Linked DNA regions of Halorientalis litorea. The protein of the gene in region 2 binds, or shares a complex with, the protein of the main gene of each other region. Links are inferred from orthologs where the notes say so. Each region holds a gene or a part of one and is shown on either strand. Other genes may lie near its edges.

Evidence for each region. The genes of interacting proteins can lie anywhere in the genome.
Region 1: MUG95_RS06140 (region 2) and MUG95_RS04460 share a complex: the UniProt entries of both Methanocaldococcus jannaschii proteins name them as parts of the 30S ribosomal subunit. The link is inferred for Halorientalis litorea from one-to-one orthologs.

Annotation. Positions count from the first base shown.
Region 1 is NZ_CP095482.1:825,388-828,386, forward strand. It holds MUG95_RS04460 (30S ribosomal protein S8), read right to left. Parts: upstream 1,697-2,999; coding sequence 1,304-1,696; downstream 1-1,303. Other genes in the region: MUG95_RS04450 (50S ribosomal protein L32e), read right to left, coding at 1-474; MUG95_RS04455 (50S ribosomal protein L6), read right to left, coding at 765-1,301; MUG95_RS04465 (30S ribosomal protein S14), read right to left, coding at 1,693-1,902; MUG95_RS04470 (50S ribosomal protein L5), read right to left, coding at 1,899-2,432; MUG95_RS04475 (30S ribosomal protein S4e), read right to left, coding at 2,429-2,999. UniProt on the Methanocaldococcus jannaschii protein: One of the primary rRNA binding proteins, it binds directly to 16S rRNA central domain where it helps coordinate assembly of the platform of the 30S subunit.
Region 2 is NZ_CP095482.1:1,134,946-1,142,469, reverse strand. Bases 4,782-7,509 are described here. They hold MUG95_RS06140 (30S ribosomal protein S27ae), read right to left. Parts: upstream 6,349-7,509; coding sequence 6,214-6,348; downstream 4,782-6,213. Other genes in these bases: spt4 (transcription elongation factor subunit Spt4), read right to left, coding at 7,330-7,509; MUG95_RS06130 (GTP-dependent dephospho-CoA kinase family protein), read right to left, coding at 6,717-7,325; MUG95_RS06135 (30S ribosomal protein S24e), read right to left, coding at 6,349-6,666; MUG95_RS06145 (bifunctional N(6)-L-threonylcarbamoyladenine synthase/serine/threonine protein kinase), read right to left, coding at 4,782-6,165. In the rest of the region: malate synthase AceB, read left to right, coding at 1-171; MUG95_RS06175 (hypothetical protein), read right to left, coding at 229-621; MUG95_RS06170 (potassium channel family protein), read left to right, coding at 728-1,390; MUG95_RS06165 (putative sulfate/molybdate transporter), read left to right, coding at 1,642-2,730; MUG95_RS06160 (DUF7384 family protein), read left to right, coding at 2,860-3,336; MUG95_RS06155 (non-canonical purine NTP pyrophosphatase), read right to left, coding at 3,516-4,169; MUG95_RS06150 (DUF5808 domain-containing protein), read right to left, coding at 4,207-4,476; more of MUG95_RS06145, read right to left, coding at 4,519-4,781; more of spt4, read right to left, coding at 7,510-7,524.

The DNA of each region.
Region 1 (2,999 bases), 310 kb from region 2 along the record:
GCCCCGGACGGCCTTGGGGGTTCGGAACCCGGCCTCGACGGTGTCGCCTTTGCCCTTGAAGCCACGGCGTTGCTTCGAGAGGGTCCCGGTCGGGCGACGCCACGAGGTGGAGACGCGCTTTTTCTTGTGGTGGTCCTGCCGGTTGAACTTCGGCTTGTTGACCCGCTTTCGCTGGTTCAACAGCCGAGCCTCGTTCTCGCTGAGGTCCGGCGTCTTCTCGACCAGACCACGAGGCTGGAGTTCCGTCTCCACGTCCTCGGCCTCGGCACCTTCGTCCTCAACTTCGGCCTCGGTCTCCTCGCTGACTTCGAGTCCGCCGACGTCCGCCTTGATGCGGGCGGCGAGGGCGTTCCCGACGCCGTCGACCTCCGCGATGTCGTCCTGACTCGCGCGGCGCACGTCCTCGATGGTCTCGTAGCCAGCACCTTCGAGTGCGGCCGCCTTCGAGGCTCCGACGCCGCTGATGTCCGTCAGGTCCTCGTACTCCTCGGCCTCGTCGTCGGCCGTCTCGTCGGTCCCGGTCTCGGCCTCGTCGGCCTCCTCGGCACCGTCGTCTTCGACCTCGGCCTCGGTCTCCTCGTCGACTTCGAGTCCGCCGACGTCCGCCTTGATGCGGGCGGCGAGGGCGTTCCCGATGCCGTCGACCTCCGAGAGGTCGTCCTGGTCCGCTTCGCGCAGGTCGTCGACGCTCTCGTACCCGGCGTCACGGAGGTTCGCCGCGGTCGATTCGCCGACACCCGCGACGTCTTCGAGTGATTCCGTCATCAGGCACCACCTCGGTTCGGTTTCGCGGTGATGTACACGCCGTCTTGGAAGACCCGGATGTCCTTGTCCTTGACGCGCGTGAGTTGCTCGATGTCGGCGGCAGTCTGCCCCACGGCCTCGATGTCCGAGCCGCGCAGGACAATCTCCTCGCCGTCGACCTGTACCTCGGTATCCCCGTGGATGTCGGTCCGGCGGGGTGCCTTCTCGCCGAGGAAGTTCTCGATGACGACCGCACCGTCCTCAACGCGCACCGTCATCGGGAAGTGGGAGTAGAAGACTTCCATCTCGTACTCCCAGCCGTCGGTCACGCCGTGGAACATGTTCCTGACGTGGCTCTCGAAGGTGCCGACCGTCGAGTTGGTCTTTGCGTCCGCTACCTCACTCTCGATGACGACCTGCCCGTCCTGGACAGTGACGTCGACGTCCGGATACCAGAGCCGACGCGTCACGCTGCCGTTTGGCCCCTCGACCGTCAGGTCGAGATGGTCCATCTCGGCGGACACGTCGTCCGGTATCTCGAGTGCTACTCGTGTCATTTTTAGTATACGTATGCGATGACTTGGCCACCGACGCCCTCCTCGCGGGCCTCGTAGTGGCTCATGACGCCGTGGCTCGTCGTCACGACGAGGGTCCCGTAGTCACGAGCGGGGAGGAATCGCTTCTCCCACTTCTCGAACTCGTCCGCACCCGCCGCGTAGCGGGGCTTGACGGGGCCACATTCGTTGATGGCGCCTTTCAGTTCGACCTCGAACTCACCGGCTTTGCCGTCGTCGACGAAACTGAAGCCGTCGATGTACCCGCGGTCGTAGAAGACTTCGAGTACGCTGCCGATTTCGTTCGAGGCGGGCGATATCGTCTGTTCGAGATGGCCGACGCTCTCGGCGTTGTTCAACCCCGAGAGCGCGTTGGCGAGTGGGTCAGTTCCAGTCATGAGTACTTCTTGAACCCCATACCGCGTGCGATTTCGCGGAAGCACTGTCGACACAGCCAGATATCGTACTTGCCGACGAGACCCTGCTCGCGGCCACAGCGCTGACACGCGCGGAGTTGCTCGGTCCGCTTTGCGGTCTGTTCACCGGTCGGGTCGCGTTCGGCCTCCGTCTCGGCCTCGGGGTCTTCCGTTTCGCTTTCGCTCATTCGTTCACCTCCACGTCGAAGGTCGACTCGACGAACGGGACTGCGTCGTCGGGGTCGAGTCGGTGGTTCGTCGGAATCGAGCGCGACGCCTTGTCGCGCTTGCGGACGCGGTAGCCCGGGCGGACGAGGTTGACCGTCACGTCCAGCCCGTAGATTCCGATGGTCGGGTCGTACTCCTGACTCGGGAACTCGGTGTGTTCCTCGACGCCGAAGCTGAAGTTGCCCGTGTCGTCGAACTGCGAGGCCGAGAGGTCGGCCAGCGGCAGTGCCGTCTCGAGGAACTCCTCGGCGGCGTCGTCACGGAGCGTGACCTTCGTCCCGATGGGGTCGCCCTGCCGGATGTTGAACTCGCCGACCGTCTCCTTGGCGGTGGTGCGAACCGGCTGCTGGCCCGTAATCTCCGTGAGGATGTCTTCGGCGTTGGCGAGTTCGCGGCCACCCTGGCCGATACCCATGTGGACGACGACCTTCTCGATGCGCGGTTCGCGCATCTCGTGGAAGTCGGCCCCGGAGTCGGAGTCCGAACTCATTCGTCATCACCACCGTCAGACTCCGTCTGACGAGACTCGGACTCCGTGTCGGAGTCCTCGCCCGTGAAGTTCTCGTCGATGACCACGACGTACTCCGCGACAGTCTCGAAGCCACCGGCGGCTTCGCCGCCTTCCGAGTCTGAAGCCTCGCTATCCCCGTCGTCCTGTTCGACGATGACGTTGTTGGCCGAACTGCCCGGCGTGACCTGAATCTCATCGATGGTGCCGATTTCGCCGGCGTGAGCACCGTCGACGGCCGTCACGAGCGCGCCTTCCTCGTAGGGGAAGTGGGCGACGATTTCCTCGCCGTCGTTGGAGACGACGATGGAGTCGCTGCCGTTGTACTCGGTGTCCTCCTCGACGAGGAGCGTCTCGCCGTCGTGGAGCGTCAACTGCACGTCACCGCCGCCGACGTGTTGCTTGTTGACGATTTTGCCGAGCTTCGAACCGGCGGATTCCTCGTCGATGGGGGTCAGCGCCAGCCGACCACCCTCGCCGGGGAACACGCGGTAGTACTCTTCGCGCTCGGTGAAAGCCATGATGTCGAACATGCCCACCGGGCGTTCC
Region 2 (7,524 bases):
CAGGTCGAGGTCAGTAGCGACCGTATGTGGGACGAAGCAACCTATCAGGCCCTCATGACGCCCGTCGCGCTGTTCCAGGACGTGTACGAGAACCGTCCCGACCAGCACGACGACCTCGCTGACCTCTACGGTGAGGACGTCGTCGACCGCGCGATGGACGTCGGCAACTAACCGTCTGACACCAGTCTCTCGTTTCTTTTCGACGCTCGTCGTGAGTCACGACGCCGCTCAGACGAGACCGCTCAGGTCCGCCGCAGGCCCACCGTTTCCGAACGGCGTCTCCGTGACGTGGACCGGGGCCGGGCCGTCACGCTCCGTGACGAGGGCAACGGCCCCATCCCGGTCGGTCGCGCCAGCGTCGACGACACCCCACGGCGGCCAAAACGCCACGTAGACGAACTGCCCCCGACTCCCGTCCCAGCGGACGTACAGGTCCGCTTGGTCCTCGCTCCCGACCAGACAGACGGCCCCATCGGTGACCCGCAACACCTCGACGTAGTCACGGGGGCCGATGTCGTCCGGCGTCGTCTGCGTGTCGTCGACCGCTGCCCAGACGAGACGACACGGGCGGCTGTCAGAGTGCTGGAACAGGGCGTCGCGGACTGAATCGCGGTCCGACATCAGCATGGGGGTAGTGAGCACGACGCATAAGAATCGCGGTCCCGGCCCGTCTGGCCGGTTCGTGGGGTGGGACAGCGTTTTTATCCTTGGTGACATACCACACGGTATGCGATTCGTCATCATCGGCTTCGGTCGGGTTGGAATGCGCACGGCCCAGACGCTCCGGTCCGAGGGCCACACTGTTGTCGTCGTCGAGAACGACCCGGACAAGGTCGAGCGGGCCGAAGCAGACGGCTTCGACGTCGTCGAGGGTGACGGTGCCGAGGAGAGCGTGCTGGAACAGACGGCTCTCGACACCGCGGACGCCATCGCCGCACTGACGGGTGACCTGAACACGAACTTCGCGGCCTGTATGGTCGGCAGTCAGCACGGGTGCCGGACCGTCCTCCGCATCGACGAGGACTACCGCGAGGAAATATACGAGAAGTACGCCGAGGACGTCGACGAGATAATCTACCCGGAACGGCTGGGGGCGGCCGGCGCGAAGACGGCACTGCTCGGCGGCGACTTCAACGTCCTCGCGGAGATTACGGAACACCTCACTGCCGCGACAGTCCACGTCCCCCCGGACTCTCCACTCGTCGGGACCCGAGTGGTCGAGGTCCAACTGCCCGGAGACGCCCGTATCTACGCGCACGGCCGCGAGAACGAAGCGATGACCATCCCGCTCCCCCGAACTGTCATCGAGGCCGACGACAGCGTCGCGCTCATCGCCCCACCCGAGGCACTCGAAGACGTGCGCGCCCAGTTCCGCGGCGAAGCGGCCTGAAAGTGAGGCCCGAGGGGTTGGGGGTCTAACGGAAAGCCGGGCGCGCAGGGAGGATGGGAGACTGAGGCCGTCTAGTGCGCGCCCTATCGGAAGCGACGGGAGGTGGGGACTTAAAATCGCGTCAGACACCTGTCATCGATTCACCACGCCCGCCGAGCGTCGGCGTAACACTAGCGCGTTACCGCTCGTCCGTGAAGGAACAGTTTCCGGTTTCTAGCAACCCTCATGTTCTCGGACCTGTATCGTTCGATGTGGCCGTCTCGAACTACCTACCGCCGTCTCGGGCGTTCGAACTCCGATACGGCGAACTCACCGGCGCGCTAGGGGATTCGATTACGGTCCTCCCCATCGTCGTCGCGCTCGGCGTGTTGACGCCCGCCTCGCTCTCCCACGTCCTCCTGCTGTTCGCGCTCTTTCAAATCGTCTGGGGCGTCGGCTACGGCCTCCCGATGTCGGTCGAACCCATGAAGGCACTCGCGGGGCTGGCCATCGCCGGCACGCTCGGATACGGCGAGTTCCTCGCTGCCGGCCTCCTCGCCGGGGCTGTCCTGTTGGCCGTCGGCCTCACCGGCACGCTCGGGCGCGTCGAACGCGCCGTGGGTCGCCCAGTCGTCCGCGGCGTCCAGTTGGCCGTTGCCCTCCTGTTGCTGGAGACTGGGGTTGGCCTCGCGGCCGGCACCCCCTTGATGGCGGCACTCGGTGCCGTCGTCGCCCTCGTGGCCGCCGCCGCGGGCTACCGACGCAGCGTCGCCCTCGCCGTCCTCGCCGCCGGAACCGTCGTGGCACTCACGAGCAGTGGGCTTCCGAGCCTCTCGGTTCCCGCCGTGGCGGTGTTCCCCACCGGCCGCCCCGTCCTCTCCGTCGCCGCGCTCGAAGGGACGGCCGCACAACTCGCGATGACCGTCGGCAACGCCGCCGTCGCCACCTCCTTGCTCCTCTCGGACCTGTTCGACGCCGACGTGTCGACCGACAGCCTCTCGCTCAGCATGGGCGTGATGACGCTCGCGGCCGTCCCGCTGGGTGGCCTCCCGATGTGCCACGGGAGCGGCGGCTTGGCCGGAAAGTACGCCTTCGGCGCGCGAACCGGGACGGCGAACCTCCTGTTGGGTGTGTTGTACGCCGGCGCGGCGGTGGTTGCGACCGTCTGGCTCGCCTTCCCTATGGCGGTGCTCGGCGTCCTCTTGGCCGTCGTCGCCGCCCAGTTGGGCCGTGTCGCCTTCGACACCGACCACCCGTGGGTGGTTGCGGCCATCGGTCTGCTCGCCGTCGTGACCAACGTCGGCGTCGCGTTCCTCGCCGGGACAGCCTACTGGCTGGTCCACACCCGCTGGCTCGCCTGAACGGTGGCTTTTCACGGCTCGCGCTCCGACCGACGGGTATGACGTGGGCCGACCTGTTCGAGCGAGCGAGCGAGTACGAGACGGACCTCGAAACCGTCCGCACGACGCTCGCGGAGCGACGGAGCGACGATGCCTGACGCCCGACCGACCCCGGCGCGGTTCGTCGCCGACGCCGACGTACTCGCCGCCGACCTCCTCGTCGGCGGCCCCGCACGCGAGGCTATCGACCTCGCCCGCGCACACTCGTGGGTCACGCTCGTGGCGAGTGACCCGCTACTGGCCGACGCCGAAGCCGTCGTCGCGACGTGTGCGGACGCCACGCTCGCGGCCGACTGGCGCGAGAAAATCGAGAACCTCCGCGACTCGGTGTCCCATCCCGAGGGCGACCACCCGGCTCTCGCCTCGGCGTACCGCGGCGACGCCGCACACGTCCTCTCGTTCGACGACGCGCTGACGAGCGTCGAAACCGGGGCCTCCCTCCGGGCCTACGCCGACGTGAGCGTCCGCGAACCGCGGGCGTTCGTCTCGCTGTTCGACCCCGAGTCGATGTACGAACTGACAGAGGGCGGCACCTTCCCCGGCCCGGACCGCGACCCACGGGCGTGACGGTTCAGCCGCCGCACTGTCCGGCGGGTTTCAGTCGCTACCGCTCCTGAAACCACGCCCAGACGGTTCGGGGTGCTTCTCGCGCTGCGCGCCCGGACTGCGACTGGTCCGGGACGCCTCGCTACCGCTCGGCGTACTCCCGACAGACTCGCTTCGCTCGTCGTTCGACGTTTCAGTCGCTACCGCTCCTGAAACCACTCCCCGAACTTCGCCAGTGCCCGTCCGCGGTGTGAGACTGCGTTCTTCTCGGCGGGCGTCATCTCCGCGAATGTCCGCCCGTCGTGTTCGAAGATGGGGTCGTAGCCGAACCCGCCGTCGCCGCGGGGCGCGACGAGTTCCCCCGGGACGTACCCCTCGAATATCTTCACCGGGAGGTCGCCCTCGGCCACCTGGTCGTCCGTCGTCGCCGCCGCTCGCTCGTCGACGGTTCGGTCCTGTCCGCGTCGCTCGGGCGTCGCGTCGTCACGGTCGACCGGTTCCGGTGACGCGTCGAACTCGGCACCGTCGCAGTACGCAAGCACCGTCTTGAACGCCGCCGAGCGGTCGTCCTCGTCCGCGACCAGCCGCCAGACGCGCTCGACGCCGACGGTGTCCTCGACGTACGAGGAGTATGGGCCGGGAAATCCGTCGAAGGCGTCGACGAACAGGCCCGCGTCGTCGACGAGGACCGGTTCGCCCGCGTAGCGATACGCCTCCCGCGCGCCGTGGGCCGCGACGGTTCGCAAGTCCTCGGCCTGCACCTCCGTGTAGTCGAAGTCCAACTGCTCGACACCGTCCAGATACTCGCGGGCCTCGCGGACCTTCCCCTCGTTCGTCGTGACGAACCGGAGCATACGCCCGCTGGGGCCGGGCCGGAGAAATGCGCGTCGATTAGTCCACGACGACTTCGACGGGTTCGTCCTCCTCGCGGTCACCGCCCTCGCCGCCGTCGCGCTGTTGCCAGAAGAGGACGGCGGCGACGGCCAGCACGACCCACGACCGCCAGTTGGCGAGGTTCAGCGTGTACCCGATGCCGAAGGGCTTCTCCACGAGCATCCCCTCGTCGGGTCGCCAGTACGACGACAGGAGCCGTCTGACACTCGGTCGCTCGAAGTTGTACGGCACGCCGAAGAGTTCGCCGGACTGCGGCTTGTCTGCCATGCCTGTCCGTTCGACTGGCGGCGTTAAGTCGTTTACCCCGCGTCACTGGTAGCGACCGCGGCCCTCGATGTCCCGCAGGTGGTCGACGACGGCCGGGTCACCCGCCGTCCGGTAGGCGTCCGCGGCGGCGGCGAACAACGCCTCCGCGTCGTCGGCCGTCCCCGCGAGCGACTGGCCGAGGACGTGGAGGTCCATCGCGTAGTCCTCCACGTCGTCGGTGTAGTAGCCGAGGCCGAAGTCGATGAGGTACGTCCGCCCGTCGTCGCCCGCATCCGAACGGCTCACCCGGACGTTCCGGGTCGTCGGGTCGCCGTGGACGAACCCGGCCCCGTGGACGGCGGCGAGGTGTCGTGCGACCGCACGCACGCGGTCCGCGGTCAACTGGTCCCGCAAGTCGGCGTCGCCCACCGTCTCGAAGACCAACCGACCCGCCGCGGGGTCCACGTCCAGAACCACCGGTGTCGGAACGCCGTGGCGGCGCGCGTCGGTCGTCAGCCGTGCCTCCTCCCGCGTCCGCTCGACCCGTAACCGCTCGTCGAGGGTGGGGTGGCGGTACGTCCGCGGGTTGCGTGTCTTGACCACGCGGTTGGCCCCGATTTCGACCGTCGCCTCTGCACCCTGCACCGTCCCGTCGTCGGCAGTCGACGGGTTCGTCGTCTCCCCGCGCCGCCACGTCACGGGCACCTCGTCCGGGCGGAAGTCCGGGTCGACGGCCGACTCCTCGATTGGGATGGTGTCGCCCGCCTCGTACATCGTCGCACCCAGCACCGCTATCATCCCGGCGTTGTCCCGGAGGAAGCGGTCCTCGGGGGCGAAAAACTCCGCCCCGCGCTGGGCACACACCGCTTCGAGCATCTCGCGGAGTCGCTCGTTCTGCCCGACGCCGCCGCCGAGGACGAGTTCGTCGCTCCCGGTCAGCGACAGCGCGCGCTCCGTGACTTCGGTCAGCATGGCGAAGACGTTCTCCTGTAACCCACAGCAAACGTCCTCGACGGGGACGCCGTCGTCGGACGCCTGCTTGGCCGCGCTCATGATACCGGAAAACGAGAAGTCCATCCCCTTGACGACGTACGGGAGTTCGTGGTACTCGCCCTCGGCGGCGGCCGCTTCGACCTTCGGCCCGCCGGGATGGGACCACCCGACGTGGCGCGTGAACTTGTCGAGTGCGTTGCCGACACCGGTGTCCATCGTCTCCCCGAGGACGCGATAGCGGCCGTTCCGGTACGCGAGGACGTGGGCGTTCGCGCCGCTCGCGTTCAAACAGACTGGCGAGGAAAACCCCGAGCGGTGGCGGCCGATTTCCAGATGTGCGACCATGTGGTTGACGCCCACCAGCGGTACGTCGAACCGCTGGGCGAGGGCGCGGGCGGCCGTCCCGACGATGCGCAGACACGGCCCCAGTCCCGGCCCACGCGAGAACGCCACGGCGTCGACTGGCGGGTCGCCGGCCGACAGGTCACGCGTCGGGTCGTCGTCGGCCAGCGACCGGGCGTGAGCGAGTGCCCGCTCGATGACCTGCGGGACGTGTTCGCCCATGTGTTCGGCGGCCTCGCGCGGATGGATGCCGCCGCTCTCCGGTTCGTACGCCTCCGTCTCGATGTGAACGTCGTCGGTGTCGGCGTCGTAGACGGCCGCGCTGGCCGCCCACGCGGTCCCTTCGATGCCGAGGACGCGAAGCGAGGAACTCACGGCTGGTCACACATCGTCACTCGGCCCGGCCCCGCACGGTCCATCGCCCTACTGCCACTCGGTGTAGCCACACCGGCCGCAGTGCTGGCGGTCGCCGTGGTCCGCGAGGAAGGCGTCGCCACAGCGTGGGCACATCTCCTTCTCGGTGGTGCCGTCGTCGTCGTAGAACTCGTGACGGGGCATCTATGCCTCCTCCGCCTCTTCCTCGGCCTCCTCGCCGTCGGCCGTAATCTTGTTGCGTTCGAGCATGTGGTCCTGCTCGACGTCCTGCGCGTGCTCGGGCGTCTCGTAGACCTTCGCGTAGCCGACGGTCTTGCGCATCCCGAACTTCGTGTCGAGTTCGTGGACGACGACCTCTTCGGCCTCCTTGTTGAGTTTGGCGGCGAGACTGTCACGCACGGAGAGTCGGGAGGGCGTGGCGTCCTCGTGGACCATCTCGAAGCGCACGTCGGTCCGGTGTAGCATCGGGTTCTCGGCTTCCTCGACGATATCGATATCCATGATACCTCTACCTCCCTGCGAAGCGAGTAAAAGGATTTCGAAGCCCGCACTCAGTCGGCGAGTCCGAGGAGTCCCCACAGACGGCCGGTGTCCCCGTCCATCCGTGTGAGGAGGTCACGCACCACATCGACCGTCTCCGCGTCACAGGTGACCAATACCATCCCTTCGTCTGGCTGTCCGTAGACGACGCTTGCGGCGTCCGGCGCGGCGACGATAGCGGGGAGTGCCCCCAAGTCCTCCTCGCCGTCCACGACGACGACCGTCGACCCGTCGGCGTCGAGCGCGTCGCGGAGCGCGGTCAACAGGTCGGCCGACAGCGTCGCTGGCGGGTTCGGCACCCGCACCTCGCGGTCGAACACGCCACTGTCGATGGCCTCCTGTACGTGGTCTTCGACCGTCGAGCGTTTGGTGTGGCCGTCGACCAGTGCCACGTCCGGCACCTGCCCGGCGCGCACGAGGTGGTACGTCACGATGTCTCCGACTGCGACGAGCGGGTCGTCGGCGTCGGCCAACAGCGTCTCCGCGTCGGTGTAGAGCGGCCCGAACGGCTCTTTCAGTTCGCCACGGAGGGACTGCTGGAGTGTGACGACGACATCCGCCGACGGCTCTTCGTCGTCGGCCGTGTCCCCCGTGGCCGTCTCGTCTGGTTCGTCGGTCACGGACTCAACGGACCTTCAGTGCGTACTTGCCGGGCTCTTCGACCTGCATCTCCGCGGCAACCTCGCTCTCCTCGGGATGGGTGATGATGACGTAGCCGGCCCAGTCCTCGGTCAGCGACGTCGACCCGCAGGCGACACAGGCTTCCTCCTGTTCGGCGTCCTGCACGCGGTGGCACTCGCGACAGACGAGTCTATCGGC